One region of the Thalassospira sp. GO-4 genome, then DNA from elsewhere that is predicted to be linked to it. Evidence: predicted binding sites of a transcription regulator. Region 1 holds the regulator's gene; each other region holds the start of a gene.
The links. Region 1 encodes PhoB, which activates phosphate uptake and scavenging genes when phosphate is short. Its sites were predicted from a motif close to TNTCATAAAACTGTCA; they were not measured.
Positions count from the first base shown of each region.

Region 2: phnD (phosphate/phosphite/phosphonate ABC transporter substrate-binding protein) is a predicted target of PhoB. The motif match lies at 2,525-2,540, and genes of this name have one in related genera.
Region 3: M9H61_RS00960 (HAD family phosphatase) is a predicted target of PhoB. The motif match lies at 3,249-3,264, and genes of this name have one in related genera.

Region 1 is NZ_CP097807.1:3,601,279-3,606,335, reverse strand. Features, by position in the region: gene M9H61_RS16505 (cation:proton antiporter) at 1-1,876, shown strand, start outside; gene phoB (phosphate regulon transcriptional regulator PhoB) at 1,993-2,691, opposite strand; gene phoU (phosphate signaling complex protein PhoU) at 2,709-3,431, opposite strand; gene pstB (phosphate ABC transporter ATP-binding protein PstB) at 3,454-4,257, opposite strand; gene pstA (phosphate ABC transporter permease PstA) at 4,259-5,057, opposite strand, start outside.
Region 2 is NZ_CP097807.1:2,037,676-2,042,732, forward strand. Features, by position in the region: gene M9H61_RS09565 (DUF2867 domain-containing protein) at 1-24, shown strand, start outside; gene fumC (class II fumarate hydratase) at 100-1,491, opposite strand; gene M9H61_RS09575 (DeoR/GlpR family DNA-binding transcription regulator) at 1,652-2,455, opposite strand; gene phnD (phosphate/phosphite/phosphonate ABC transporter substrate-binding protein) at 2,684-3,652, shown strand; gene phnC (phosphonate ABC transporter ATP-binding protein) at 3,738-4,535, shown strand; gene phnE (phosphonate ABC transporter, permease protein PhnE) at 4,532-5,057, shown strand, end outside.
Region 3 is NZ_CP097807.1:184,001-189,057, reverse strand. Features, by position in the region: gene M9H61_RS00980 (ABC transporter substrate-binding protein) at 1-444, shown strand, start outside; gene M9H61_RS00975 (ABC transporter ATP-binding protein) at 547-1,332, shown strand; gene M9H61_RS00970 (ABC transporter permease) at 1,351-2,121, shown strand; gene M9H61_RS00965 (dienelactone hydrolase family protein) at 2,193-3,017, opposite strand; gene M9H61_RS00960 (HAD family phosphatase) at 3,304-3,918, shown strand; gene M9H61_RS00955 (hypothetical protein) at 4,020-4,496, opposite strand; gene M9H61_RS00950 (HAD-IA family hydrolase) at 4,483-5,057, opposite strand, start outside.

The DNA of each region.
Region 1 (5,057 bases):
CTTCCTGCTGTTCATGATCGGGCTTGAACTGTCGCGCGAACGATTGCGCGTCATTGGCGGGCGGTTTGCGGCACTCGGTCTGTTGCAGATCCTGGTTTCAATGGCTGCGATCATGGGCGTTCTGGCGCTGCTTGATCTGCCATTGGCGGCATCCCTTGTAATTGCGGGTGCGCTGGCCCTGTCATCAACCGCGATTATCCTTAAACAGTTGTCTGACGACCGGCAGCTCAATACCCGTTTCGGGCGGGCCGCCCTTGCAATCCTTCTGGTCCAGGACGTGGCGGTTGGTCCGTTCCTGATCATGGTTCAGGCGGCGGGCAATGCCGGTACCGAAACCAGCCCGTGGATCAGTATTCTTCTTGGCTTCGGTTCTGTCGCCCTGCTTCTGGTCGCAGGACGGTATCTTTTGCCGCATCTGTTTCGCTATATCGCGTCGCTTAAAAACCCGGAACTGTTTGCGATTGGGACCCTGTTCGTTGTTCTTGCCGCCAGCACCCTGACCGAGGTTTCCGGACTTTCGATGGCACTTGGCGCGTTCATTGCCGGTGTAATGCTGGCCGAAACCGAATTCCGCCATCAGATCGAAGCCGATATCGCGCCATTCCGTGGCGTTTTCCTGTCGCTGTTCTTTATGTCGGTCGGGATGTCGGTCAATGCCAATGTTGTCTATGAACAGTTTGGCAGTGTGCTGCTGTGGCTGATTGCATTGCTTGTCATCAAGACGGCCGTTCTGTTTGTCTTGTCCTTGGCGATTCGGTTTGAACGGGGTTCGGCCCTTCGTGTTGCGATGAGCCTGGCAGCAGGCGGTGAATTTGCATTCGTCATGTTTGCACTGGCGGCCCAGAATGGTGCAATTCCGCGCGATCTTGCCGCGATGCTGATCCCGGTGGTTGCCTTGTCGATGGCATTGACACCGACCCTGATCAATCTTGGCCACCGGATCGAGGAAAAGCTGCATCCCAAGGAAGACGACCAGCTTGGCCCGATCTCGGATGAAACCGAAGGCATCCACCAGCATGTTCTGGTCATCGGCAGCGGACGTGTCGGCAGGGTTCTGGCGCGTCTTTTGAAAACCCGCGATATTCCGTTCATTGTTCTCGACAGTGATGCCCAACAGGTTTCGCGCGGCCGTGCAGAGGGGCTCCCCGTATTCTTTGCCGATGGGTCACGCCCGGAAACATTCCGCGCCGCCCACACCGATGAAGCGCGCATCGCGGTTGTTGCCATGGGTAACCCGCATGCAACCGAAAAGACCGTTGCGCTTCTACGTCAGCATTATCCGCATCTCAAGATCTTTGCCCGCGCCCAGGACATCACCCATATCGGTCCGCTGTCGCGCAGCGGGGCCGATGCGGCAATTCCCGAAGTACTGGAAACCGGCCTTCGGCTTTCGGATCATGTGCTGTCGGCCTGCGACGTGCCACAAGAAGACATTGATGCCGAAATCGCCAAGTTCCGGCGCGCTGACATGCTGTTGATGAACGAACTGGCACCAAGGACCCAGCGCAAAAAGGCCCCGGAACCGGCACAAGCAGCACCGGCATCAGAAGTCGCACCAGCGACAACACCATCTGCGGCACCTGCATCCGCGGCATCTGCATCCCCGGCGACCGCGAAGACAACAAAGGCATCCGGCACGGCTGCGCAAACCGCCAAAACCAAACCGACGGCAAAGAAACCTGCGTCGCGTGCCACGCCAAAGAAAACAACCGGGCGCAAGGTTGCGACAAAACCCGCCGCAACCAAAACAACGTCGGGCAAAACCACATCGGGCAAAAAAGCAGCGCCCCGCAAACCGGCGACAGAGACTGCGCCATCAGACAAGCCGGCAACATCCCGGTCAGGCCGCACCACACGTGGCAAAGCTAAAGACTAGCTAAATGCAAAACCCCCGCGGCCTGTGGCAACGGGGGTTTTGTTTGATCTGAGTGTCAGAATTTTTTCAGACGCGCCTAGCAACGAGCCCGCAGTCCGGCCTTGTGGCCGGATCAATCAGGCCGCAGTTTCCGAATCCAGCGCATAGCCGGCTGCCCGAACCGTCCGGATGATATCGCGGGTACCTTTGACATCATTCAGGGCCTTCCGCAGGCGGCGGATATGCACATCAACCGTACGGGTTTCGACATAAATGTTCGGTCCCCAAACAGCATTCAAAAGCTGCTCGCGGGAGAAAACACGCCCCGGATGTTCAAGGAAGTAGCGCAGAAGACGAAATTCGGTCGGACCAAGGTGGATGGCCTTGCCATTGCGGCTGACGCGATGGGCGGCAAGATCCATTTCGATATCGGAATAGACCAACTGCCCTTGTGGTTGCGCCGGACCGGATCGGCGCAGAAGTGCGCGAATACGTGCCAGCAACTCGCCAATCGCGAACGGTTTGGTGACATAGTCATCAGCACCGGTATCAAGCCCGCGAATGCGATCCCCTTCTTCGCCACGCGCAGTCACCATGATGACCGGCAAATCGCGGCTTTCGGGCTTGCGGCGGATCTGACGGCAAACCTCGATCCCCGACATGACCGGCAACATCCAGTCCAGAAGGACAAGATCAACATGCGTTTCAGCAAGAATTTTCAACGCTTCGTCACCGTCACCGGCTTCGACAACCTGCATCCCCTCACGTTCGAGGTTGTAGCGCAACATGGTTACGATTGCAGCTTCGTCCTCGACGATAAGAACCGTTGGGTCCATCTTCCTATGCTCCAGTGTCACTCATTCGGTTCGACAACAGCAAAGTTCGCTGCATCATTTTTTGGCCGGTCGATTGCCGGCAGGTCTTCGCCCTTGATCCGGTAATAGATCGTTTCGGCGATATTGGTGGCATGATCGCCAATACGTTCGATGTTCTTGGCGATGAACAGCATGTGGGTCGATGCCGTAATGTTGCGCGGATCTTCCATCATGTAGGTCAGCAATTCGCGGAACAGCGAATTGTACATGTCGTCGACTTCCTGATCGCGCGCCCAGACGCGTTCCGCCTTTTCGGCGTCACCTTCGATATAGGCGTCGAGAACATCCTTGATGATTTCCTGGGCCAGCTTGCCCATATTAGGGATCACCTGGACCGGACGGATCGGCGGGATCTGGTTCAGGACCTGGGCACGTTTGGCAATGTTCTTGGCCAAATCACCAATACGCTCAAGATCATTGGACAGCTTAAGCGCCGTCACGACCTGACGCAGGTCATCAGCCATCGGCTGGCGCAGGGCCAGAAGACGGACCGCAAAATCCTGCACTTCCTGTTCAAGAACATCGATACGATGGTCTGAAAGAATGACTTTTTCAGCCAGTTCCGAGTCACGCTTTACAATAGAGCGGATCGCAGAGATCAGCTGACTTTCTGCAAGCCCGCCCATCTGCGAGATGATGTTGTTCAGACGGGTCAGTTCCTCGTCGAACGAACTCACGATATGTGTTTTGTCGTCAGCCATTTATGCGTTCTCCTCGTATCGCTTAACCAAAGCGACCGGTAATGTAACCCTTGGTGCGGTCGTCTTTCGGGTTGGTGAAGATCTGATCGGTTTCACCAACTTCTACCAGCTTGCCAAGGTGGAAAAATGCGGTCCGCTGCGATACACGCGCAGCCTGCTGCATGGAGTGCGTCACGATCACGATCGTGTAGTTCGAACGCAGTTCGTCAATCAGCTCTTCGACCTTTGCCGTTGCGATCGGATCAAGTGCCGAGCACGGCTCGTCCATCAGAATGACTTCTGGGCTGACCGCAACCGCACGTGCGATGCAAAGACGCTGCTGCTGACCACCCGAAAGACCGGTAGCCGGGGATTGCAGGCGATCTTTGACTTCCTTGAGAAGACCGGCACGCTCAAGCGAGGTCATGACAATTTCATCAAGTTCGTCACGCGAATTGACCAGCCCATGAATGCGCGGGCCATAGGCCACGTTGTCATAGATCGATTTCGGGAACGGGTTCGGTTTCTGGAACACCATCCCGATACGTGCGCGCAGCTGAACAACGTCGATCCGCTTGTCATAGATATCGCGGCCATCAAGGGTCACCTTGCCATTGATGGTCACACCATCAATCGTGTCGTTCATGCGGTTCATGCACCGCAGGAAGGTCGACTTGCCACAACCCGACGGGCCGATCAAAGCGGTAACCTGACGTTCGACGATATCCAGATTGACATCGAACAGCGCCTGATTGTCGCTATAGAAAAGATTAAGGTCACGTGCCGTCATTTTCGGGCTTGCGACCGACGGCTCTGCCGTCATTGCGCTCTGGGATACAGCAGCCATTTTACCACTTCCGTTCAAATTTTTTGCGCAGATACACAGCCAGTCCATTCATCAGGATCAGGAAGGCCAGCAACACCATAATCGCTGCCGAGGTTTTCTCGACAAAGGCACGTTCCGGGCTGTCTGCCCACAGATAGATCTGGACCGGTAGAACCGTTGCCGGATCAAGTGCACCACCCGGGATATCAACGATGAAGGCAACCATGCCAATCATCAAAAGCGGTGCCGTTTCACCAAGTGCCTGTGCCATCCCAATGATCGTCCCGGTCAGAATGCCCGGCATCGCCAGCGGCAGCACATGGTGGGTTACGGTCTGAACCGGCGAGGCACCAAGACCAAGGGCCGCCTGGCGGATTGACGGCGGAACCGCCTTGATCGCTGCACGCGACGCAATGATGATGGTCGGCAAGGTCATCAGAGCCAGCGTCAAGCCACCGACAACCGGGGCCGAACGCGGCAGATGCATGACATTGAGATAGACCTCAAGACCAAGCAGACCGAACACAATCGACGGCACAGCAGCAAGGTTGTTGATATTGACTTCAACAATGGTCGTGAACCGGTTCTTCGGTGCGAATTCTTCAAGATAGACCGCCGCAAGAACCCCGATCGGGAAAGACAGGGCCAAGGTCACAAGCAGGGTATAGAACGACCCGACAGCCGCCCCCCAGATACCGGCAAGTTCCGGCTCGCGGGAGTCACCACTGGTAAAGAAGCGGGCATGGAACTGCTTTTCGACCGCACCGTCTTCGACCAGCGCATTGTACCATCCGATTTCCTGGTCATTGAGACGACGGCTG
Region 2 (5,057 bases), 1.6 Mb from region 1:
AATGCTGCCTATGGCCGCGGATAACTTGTTCGGGCACGCAAAAAGGCCGGACAAACAGTGCCCGGCCTTGGAAAATCGGAATGGATCGGATCAGTGTGATCAGATCATGTCGCGGGCCTGAACCAGTTCATCGAACTTTTCCCCGTCAAGGAAACCAAGCGCCATGCAGGCTTCCTTAAGACTGCTGCGATCCTTGTGGGCCTTTTTGGCAACGGCGGCCGCATTATCATATCCGATATGCGGGGCCAGCGCGGTTACCAGCATCAGGCTTTGCTCGACATAGTGGTCGATCTTTTCCTGATCGGCTTCAAGCCCGACCACACAATTATCAGCAAAACTGACCGACGCATCGGCAATCAGGCGCACCGATTGCAGCAGGTTATAAATGATCACCGGCTTGAACACATTAAGATCAAGATGCCCGTTCGAACCGCCAACCGTCACGGCCACGTGGTTGCCCATCACTTGTGCGCAGACCATGGTCAATGCTTCGGCCTGGGTCGGGTTCACCTTGCCCGGCATGATGGATGATCCGGGCTCGTTGGCCGGCAGGATCAATTCGCCAAGACCACAGCGCGGTCCCGATCCCAACAAACGAATATCGTTGCCGATCTTCATCAGGGACGCGGCCAGCACATTCATGACACCCGACATTTCAACACAGGCATCATGTGCGGCCAGGGCTTCGAACTTGTTTTCAGCGGTTGAAAAATCAAGTCCCGTAATCTCGGAAACCTGTTTGGCAAATTCAACGTCAAAGCCCTTGGGCGCGTTCAACCCGGTGCCAAGAGCAGTCCCGCCCTGCGCCAGTTTGCGCAGCCGTTTCAGCGCATCTTCGATCCGTTCCAGCCCCAGTTCGATTTGTGCCGCATAACCGGAAAATTCCTGTCCCAATGTCAGCGGGACGGCGTCCTGCATATGGGTTCGGCCGATTTTGACAATATCGGCAAAGGCCGCGACCTTGTCATCAAGCGCCTGTTTCAGATGTTTCAGGGCCGGTTTAAGCGCCCGTTCAATTTCCACCACCGCGGCGATATGCATCGCAGCCGGGAAACTGTCATTGGAGGATTGCCCGCGATTGACGTGATCATTGGGATGAACCGGATCGCGCATGCCCATCGGTTTGCCAAGGATTTCACACGCACGGTTGGCAATCACTTCGTTGGTGTTCATGTTGGTCTGGGTACCCGACCCGGTCTGCCAGACAACCAGCGGAAAATGATCAAGCAATTTGCCATCGGCAACTTCGAGTGCCGCGGCCTCGATCGCCTTGGCCAGTTCCGGGTCAAGATTGCCAAGGACGGCATTGGCACGTGATGCTGCCAGCTTCTGAATGCCGAATGCCTTGATCAGGGCATCAGGCATCCGTTCGCCACCAATGCGGAAATTCTGTTTTGAACGCTGGGTTTGCGCCCCCCAATACCGGTCTGCTGGCACCTCGATTTCGCCCATGGTGTCCTGTTCAGTACGGGTGGTCACTGTTGTAGTCACGATAGATATCCTCCGTGTCAGACGTCAAACTGACCGGGGCGGGAAACCCGGTGCAACAATCCCGTGCGCTTCAACGCGGGACGTCGCCCAGAAATATGGTTCGGAACATGCGCAAAGGCAAATGCAAATAAGATTTGTTTGCATTTATTGCCCGATCGGCCTAGCCCGCCTTTTCCATCTGCTCCTGCCAGGCCAGCAATCTGATGCCGGCCCGTTCAAGCTGGGATGCGATTTCCGGGGCCGGGGCACGGTCGGTTATGATCCCGGTCAGATCTTCGAGTGGTGCGACATTTTCAAGATAGCGCTGATCGAACTTGGTGTGATCCACCATCAGCCAGGTTTCGTCTGAGCGTTCCATCATGGCGCGCTTGACCGCAACTGCGCGACGGTTGACGTCGCTAAATCCCTGGCGCGATACGCCCGATGCCCCGATAAAGGCGATATTGGCATGAAAACGGCGCAGATATTCAACCGTATCCGTCCCGTAAACCGCATTTTCACGCCGGTCATACTGACCCGGGCACATCAGGACGTCATCATAATCGCAAAGATCAGCCATGCCCTGCACGACCGCATAGCAATTGGTCAGAAAGGTCCGGGGCAAGGGGCTGCGCCGTGCTGCAAGAAACGGGGCGATCTGTGCCACGGTTGATCCGGCATCGATCATCGCAACATCGCCTGAACGCACCATATCCGCGGCCAGCATGCCAATCCGTTCAAACCCGGCAACGGCGGATAACTGGCGTTCGGCCAGATCGGGTTGATGGCCCATCGGTCGGGCAGATGCCCCGCCAAACTCGCGCTTGATCAGGCCTTCGTTGCTAAGCGCATCAAGATCGCGGCGAATTGTTTCGGTCGCCACGTCGAATCGCTCGGCCAATGTGGCAACTCTCACATGCGGGTGAACCTGAAGTTCATGGAGAATGCGTTGTTGGCGTTCTTTTTTTCCCAAACGCAAAGCCATATCCCCTTTGAATATTGGCGGCTTTCATGATGATACAGGCATTCTAGCAACCTCTGCTGAAATCTTTTGTTACAGTTTTATGTTGATTTCTCAACTTTTCCGAACCCATAATGTTGTTAAAAGCAACAATAAAACCAACAAAACCACATCACAAATGGCTGAAATCCAGCGTTCACAGGGAAGAAAGGTTCGGTAGCCGTGTTTTCACATCCGAAAAAAACTGACGTTTTGAAACTCACCACACTGCTTGCTGCGGTTGGTATGTTTGGCTTCGCCGCCAGCCCGGCAGCTGCGGCTGACGACTGCATCGCGCGTGGCGATCTTGATCCGATTTATTGCGACATGGATGGCGATCTGGTTGCCGATGCACCGCCCGCCGATCAGCTTGTTGATCCCGACACCCTTGTCTTTGCATATACCCCGGTCGAAGACCCGGCCGTTTATGCCGACATCTGGGAGCCGTTCCTTGAGCATCTTGAAAAAGTAACCGGCAAGGACGTTCACTTCTTTGCGGTTCAGTCGAACTCGGCCGAAGTCGAAGCCATGCGTTCCGGCCGTCTGCATGTTGCGGGCTTCTCGACCGGTCCGACCCCGTTTGCCGTCAACCTTGCCGGTGCGGTTCCGTTCGCCCTGATGGGTGGCGATGATGGTCGTTTCGGTTACACACTTCAGCTTTACACCCGCGTTGACAGCGGCATCAACACCCCGGCCGACCTGAAAGGCAAGCGTGTTGCCCACACTTCGCCGACCTCGAACTCGGGCAACCTGGCACCGCGCGCCCTTCTTCCGGGTCAGGGCATTGTTCCGGAACAGGATTACGAAGTCGTCTATTCCGGTTCCCACGATCAGTCGATCCTCGGTGTTGTCGCCGGTGACTATGACGCAGCCCCGGTTGCCTCCGAAGTTGTCGAACGTATGGCCCAGCGCGACCTTTATGATCCCAAAGAAGTCAAGATCATCTACGAAAGCAAGCCGTTCCCGACCACTTCGTTCAACTATGCCTATAACCTGAAGCCGGAACTGATCGAAAAGATCAAGGAAGCCTTCTTTACCTTCGACATGAAGGGCACCGCCCTTGGTGAAGAATTCAAGGGTGTGTCGAAGTTCCTGCCGGTCACCTATCAGGAAGACTGGGCCGTCATTCGTGAAATCCAGGCTGCCAACGGTGTCAAATACACCCCGGACAACCTGAAGTAATTCACCTCAATCAATTGACGAAAACATCACAGGGCCCGGCTTGCCGTGGCCCTGTGTCGTCTCCCATTCAAACCGGGGTAACGCAATGCTGCGTATCAAAGAACTTGTAAAACGCTATGGCGACGAAAAGGCAGTGTTGAAGAACCTGAACCTTGAAGTACCTGGCGAAAGCGTGGTTTCGATCATTGGCGCATCCGGGGCGGGTAAAAGTACCCTTCTGCGCTGTATCAACCGCCTTGTTGAGCCATCATCGGGCTCCATCGAACTCAATGGCACCGAACTGACCAAGCTTGAAGGAAAGGCGCTGCGTCTGGCGCGCCGCCGTATCGGCATGGTGTTCCAGGGCTTTAACCTTATTGACCGCCTGACGGTCATGGAAAATGTTCAATCCGGGCGCCTTGGCTATCTTCCGGCCTGGCGTGCCGTGACCCGCAAATATCCGCAAGAAGACATCGACCGTGCATTTCATCTGATGGAACGTGTCGGGATCGCCCATTATGCCGACAAACGCGCCGACGAACTTTCCGGCGGCGAACGTCAGCGTGTTGGCGTTGTCCGCGCCCTGATGCAGGAACCAGAAATCCTGCTGGCCGACGAACCGACTGCGTCGCTTGATCCGAAAACGTCGCGCCAGATCATGGAACTGCTGCGCGCCCTGGCGTCAGAGCTGCATCTGCCGGTTCTGATCAACATCCATAACGTCAACGAAGCCAAGGAATATACCCAGCGCATCGTCGGCATGCGGTTTGGCCGCATCATTTTTGACGGCGAACCGACTGATCTGAACAATGACGCGATGGATGAAATCTATGCCGGTGTTCCGGCCGAAGAACGCGGTGGTGCCGAAAGCAACACCCACCTGCGCGAGGTAGCAGCACGATGAGCAGCACCGTTCAATCAACGGGCCGCACATGGAAGAAGCCACCCTTTATTGCCAACCCTGTGTTGCGCTGGGGTCTTCTGATCGCGACTGTGGCCTATGTCTGGTGGGCTTTGACCAGCCTGCCCTTTGACTGGGACCGTATCCAGGATGGTGTTCCGCGCGCCATTCGCATTTTCAAGGGTGCCTTCCCGCCAAGCTTCATCCGTGGCGAGTTGCTGTTTGACGGCTTTATGGAAAGCATCAAGATCGCCATTGTCTCGACTCTTTTGGGTCTGGCACTGAGCGTTCCGATTGCCTTTGCATCGGCATCGAACATCGCACCGAAATGGCTTTATACCATCGGGCGTGGCGTGATCATCGTTGCCCGTTCCTTCCACCCGGTCATTGTCGCCATCCTGTTTGTCAAAGCAGTCGGTTTCGGCCCGCTTGCCGGTATCCTGACCCTGACGGTCTATTCCATCGGTTTTGTTGCCAAAATGCTGGCCGAACGGATCGAGGAAATCGACTGGGGACAGGTCGAAG
Region 3 (5,057 bases), 1.1 Mb from region 1:
AATCTTCAGGCACAGGGTGTGACCAAGGATGATCTGACCGTTTTCCAGTATAAGGATTTCGGCATGGACTTTTATGGCAACGGTCTTCTGGCTTCGCCTGACATGATGGAAAACCATGCAGAAGAACTGCGCGGCTTCCTGCGCGGTGTTGTCAAAGGCTGGCGTGCGGCAATTGCCGATCCGGCATCGGCGATCGAAGCCCTTAAGGAAGTCGATCCGCTGATTGACCCGGCCTTGGAATTGCAGCGTCTTCAGATGGCGATTGATGAAAACGTCGTCACCCCCGATACGCTTGAAAACGGCATGGGTCTGGTCAAAACCGACCGTATGGCAAAGGCGATTGATCAGGTCGCACTTGCTTTTGGCTTTGAAAACAAGCCGACCGTTGGCGATGTCTTTACCGATATATTCATGCCCGGTGCCGAAGACCGCAGAATCAAATAAGTCACAATGCATTCCGGGGCGGTTTTCCGCCCCGGTTTCCTTTTGACCACATCCGATTTCACAAAAAAGAACGACCAAGACCAGGCAGGGGGACTAACTGCAGTGTCGAAGAGCTTTGTCGAACTCAACAACGTCAGGCTGCGCTATAGCGAAGGCGATGATCTGGCACTTGAAACCACCAATATGAAGATCGGCAAGGGCGAGTTCATTGCTGTTGTCGGACCGTCGGGCTGCGGCAAATCTTCGTTGCTGAAACTTGTATCCGGCCTGATGCCCCCGTCCGAGGGGACTGTCATTGTCGATAACAAGGAAGTCGCCGGACCGCTTAAGATTGTCGGCATGGCATTCCAGAACCCGACCCTTCTGCCATGGCGGACGACACTTGATAACGTGTTGCTGCCCATGGAAATCGTCAAACCGCACCGCAACCGGTTGCGCAAACACCGGGCCGAATACGAAGAACGCGCGCGCAAACTTCTGGCCAGTGTCGGCCTTGAAGGCCACGAAGACAAATATCCCTGGGAATTGTCCGGCGGCATGCAGCAGCGCGCATCACTGTGCCGGTCCCTGATCCATGAACCGGATCTTCTGATGCTTGATGAACCGTTTGGCGCGCTTGATGCCTTTACCCGTGAAGAGCTTTGGGACATTTTGCAAAACCTTTGGATGGTGCGTCCCTTTACCGTCATTCTGGTGACCCATGACCTGCGCGAAGCGGCCTATTTGGCCGACACCATTTATGTGATGTCCAAGCGGCCTGGCAAAATTCTGGTAGAGCGTGAAAATCCCCTGCCCCGCCCGCGCGATCAGGAAGCCACCTTTACCCAGCCATTCACCGACCTTGTCCATGAACTGCGCAGTCACATCCGTGACGTGCGAGAATCCTAAGAAGGGCGGGCAATTATCATGAAAAAGAAACCCAATCTTTCCAAAGCAGCCCCGTGGCTTAGTGCGATCGGTCTTTTTGTTCTGTGGGAACTGATCGTGCGGATCTTCAATATTCCGCCCTATGTCCTGCCGACCCCGTCCGAAAGCATCATTGTCGGCTGGCAATTCCATGAAGCGATCTGGATGCATGCGGTTCACACGCTTTATACGACCCTTGCGGGCTTTGCCATTGCTGTGGTGTTCGGGGTGATCCTGGGCGCGCTGGTGGGGTCCAGCCGGGCGATCTATGATGCGGCCAACCCGCTTCTGGTCGGGTTCAATTCGGTCCCGAAAGTGGCCCTTGTACCGGTACTGGTCATGTGGTTTGGCATCGGCACCGTGCCGGCCATCATCACCGCATTTCTGATTTCGTTCTTTCCGATCGTGGTCAATGTTGCCACCGGGCTTGCCACACTGGAACCGGAATTGCGCGATGTGTTGCGTTCCCTTGGTGCCACGCGCACCGACATTCTGGTCAAGGTCGGCTTCCCGCGTGCCATGCCCTATTTCTTTGCATCGCTCAAGGTTGCGATCACGCTGGCCTTTGTCGGGTCGGTGATTTCCGAGACCGTGGCATCGAATGTCGGTGTCGGATATCTGATGTTGTCCGCATCGTCGAAATTCAACATGCCGCTGGTCTTTGCCGGATTGCTGGTGATCGCGGTGATGGGCATTGCGATGTACGAGATCTTCAATGTCATTGAACGCCGTTCGACCAAATGGGCGAACCGCGGCAACCAGACCACCTGATCCAATCATCAGACCAATAAAAAGGCCGGGTCATCCCGGCCTTTTTTTCATCATACAAATGCGTCCGGGGACTATCCCAGATGCTGATCAAAGAACGCCATGGTGCGTTCCCAGGCCAGCATGGCGTCTTCGCTGTCATAGCGACCGCCACTTGGATTGGCAAAGGCGTGATCGGCATCATACCAGAAGAACTGATAGTCCGACTTGCCGGCAATGCGCAGGGATTCCTCGAAACCTTCGACCATTTCCTTGTTGATGCTTTTATCAAGGGTGCCGAAATGCCCCATCAACGGCGCATTGAGGGTTGCGACCTGTTCCGGGGTCTTTTTGACATTGCCGTAATAGACCACAGCAGCATCAATATCCGTGGCAAGGGCAGTATTAAGCGACCATCCGCCGCCAAAGCACCAGCCGACCGAGCCGACCTTGCCCGTTGAGTCCTTGTGATTTCGAAGGAACGCGACCGATGACTGCAACTTGCGGGTTGCGGCAACCGGATCAAGCCCTGCCATCAGTGCCTTCGCCCCGTCGGGCGTGGTTGCAGGCGGCTTGCCATACAGATCAACCGCAAGCGCGATATAGCCCTGTTTGGCATATTCCGCGGCAACCGCGCGGATCTGGTCATTCAGCCCCCACCATTCATGGATCAGAATGACCGTCGGTGCCGGAAGCGTTGCCGGCATGGCGATTTCGGCCATCATGGCGTCGCCTTCGGGGGTCGTAATCGTGACTTTTTCAAGCGTCGATCCAGCCGCATGGGCAAGCATCGGATCGGCAAGAATTACAGCAAGCGGCAGGGCAACAGCACCTTTGAGAAACAGTCGACGGTCTTCGTCGGTCGCCTTGGGCGGCGGACCAAGATGTTCGTGAGAACCACATCCATCAAGCGTACACATGTTCAGGCCTCCTCTGATTCTTGTTTTGCAGAACGTTTATCATTTGCAACCGCACCGGGTTTTGGCAAATGACAATCATGTCATCGACCGGCAAGACCAACCGCCTGGCGGGGCATGTTGGCACACCGGCCATCTGGAATGACCCTTATTACGTTCCCGTTCCCCGGCAAGATCATAGCGCATCTGCAATCTTTCAAGAAACTGCAGCTTGCGATTGCGCGTGCCAACTGGTTTAACCAACCCGTAACACGCAATCCATTGCCCCGGGGAGACATAGGGAAACATCATGCGCGATATCGAAACTGTCCTGTTTGATCTTGGTGGGGTTCTTGTCGACTGGGATCCCCGTCACCTGTATCGCAAGATTTTCAACGACCCCGCGGAAATGGAAAAATTCCTGACCGAAGTCTGCCATCCGCACTGGAACTTTTTGCATGACAAGGGCGCGCTGAGCTTTGCCAATTCGATCCCCGATCTTCAGCATCGCTATCCGCATTATCATGACGAAATTGCTGCATGGAACGAACGCTGGCCCGAAATGATGAAAGGCCCGATCGAACGCACAGTCGGCATTCTGGAAGACCTCAAAACGCGCAAGAAAGTCCGCCTGTTTGCCCTGACCAACTGGTCGGCGGAAACATGGCCGCATGCGCTGGCACGTTTTGACTTCCTAAATCACTTTGAAGGCATTCTGGTATCGGGGCAGGAAAAGCTTGCCAAACCTGACCCGCAAATTTTCGAACTGGTTTGTGCGCGTTTCAAACTTAACCCGCGCGAAACCCTGTTTATCGATGACAGCGAAAAGAACATTCAGCAGGCCCGCGAAATGGGCTTTATGACCCACTGGTTCCGCGATCCGGTCAAACTGCACCGTGAACTGATCGAAGACCGGGTCTTTTAACCCGACATCACCCCACATCAAATCGACATGACAAAGGGCACCACAGGGTGCCCTTTTGCATTTCAGTCCAAAGACCCGAAATTTATGGTCTGAGTTCGGGCTTAGCGGCGCGCTGTTCGCAGGTAATTGGCGAAACATTCACCAAACACGAATTCCCAGCCCGACAGATATCCGTCCCGCAATGCCGGTGCGATATCGCCGACATTTTCCCATGCCCCGTGCTCAAGACGAATGACGCAACGCCCGAAATCATTCAGGCCAAACCGCACATCAATCCGGGTGAAATCGCCAGCATCCCATCCCGGGTGCCAGGTAAAGGCAATCCGTTCACCCGGCTGCCAGATATCGATCCGGCCCCACGGAATGTCGTCCTTGCCTTTGACATGTTCGACAATTTCACCCCCGGCCGCCGGATCAAGGACAATCGCCAGGCAATCCTTTTTGGAAATGGAATGGCTGTCGGTCGGCCACCAGTCCCCGAAGCCTTTGGTAAAGGCATCAAAGGCATCCTCGGGATCGATTGCCATCGTCAATTCAAAACGGATCGGTGCCAGATCCGGGTTTTTAAGCGGCGTCACGGTCACTTTCCCATATTCTGTCAAGAACCACAGGCAAATCATCAAAATGGCTGATCACGGCATGTGCGCCGGATTTATGAAGGGTATCGACATCATGATAGCCCCAGTCGACACCAATCGCGATCATGCCCGCGGCACGGCCCATTTCGATATCATAGCTGGTATCGCCAACAATGACCGCATTGGGCGCATCCACACCGGTTTCCTCAAGGGCAGCCATCAGCATCGCCGGATTGGGCTTTGACGGGTGATTGTCACAGGTCTGAAGCGTTACGAACCGGCCTTCAAGTTCATTCCGGGCCAATACGGCATCGAGACCACGGCGGGCCTTGCCGGTGGCAACACCGCTCAGCCATTGGCGACGGTCAAGCTCGGCCAAAACTTCGCGCACACCGGGAAACAGCGGCTCGTGGAAATCAGGGGTCTGGCGCAGGGTAAAGAACGCCGTCTTGTAGGCCACGGTGATGGCATCAATCAGGGCATCGTCAATACGGTTGGGGGCGGCCAGTTTGGTGATGGCTTCGGGCAGACTCAGACCGATGATCGTGCGGGTATTTTCAA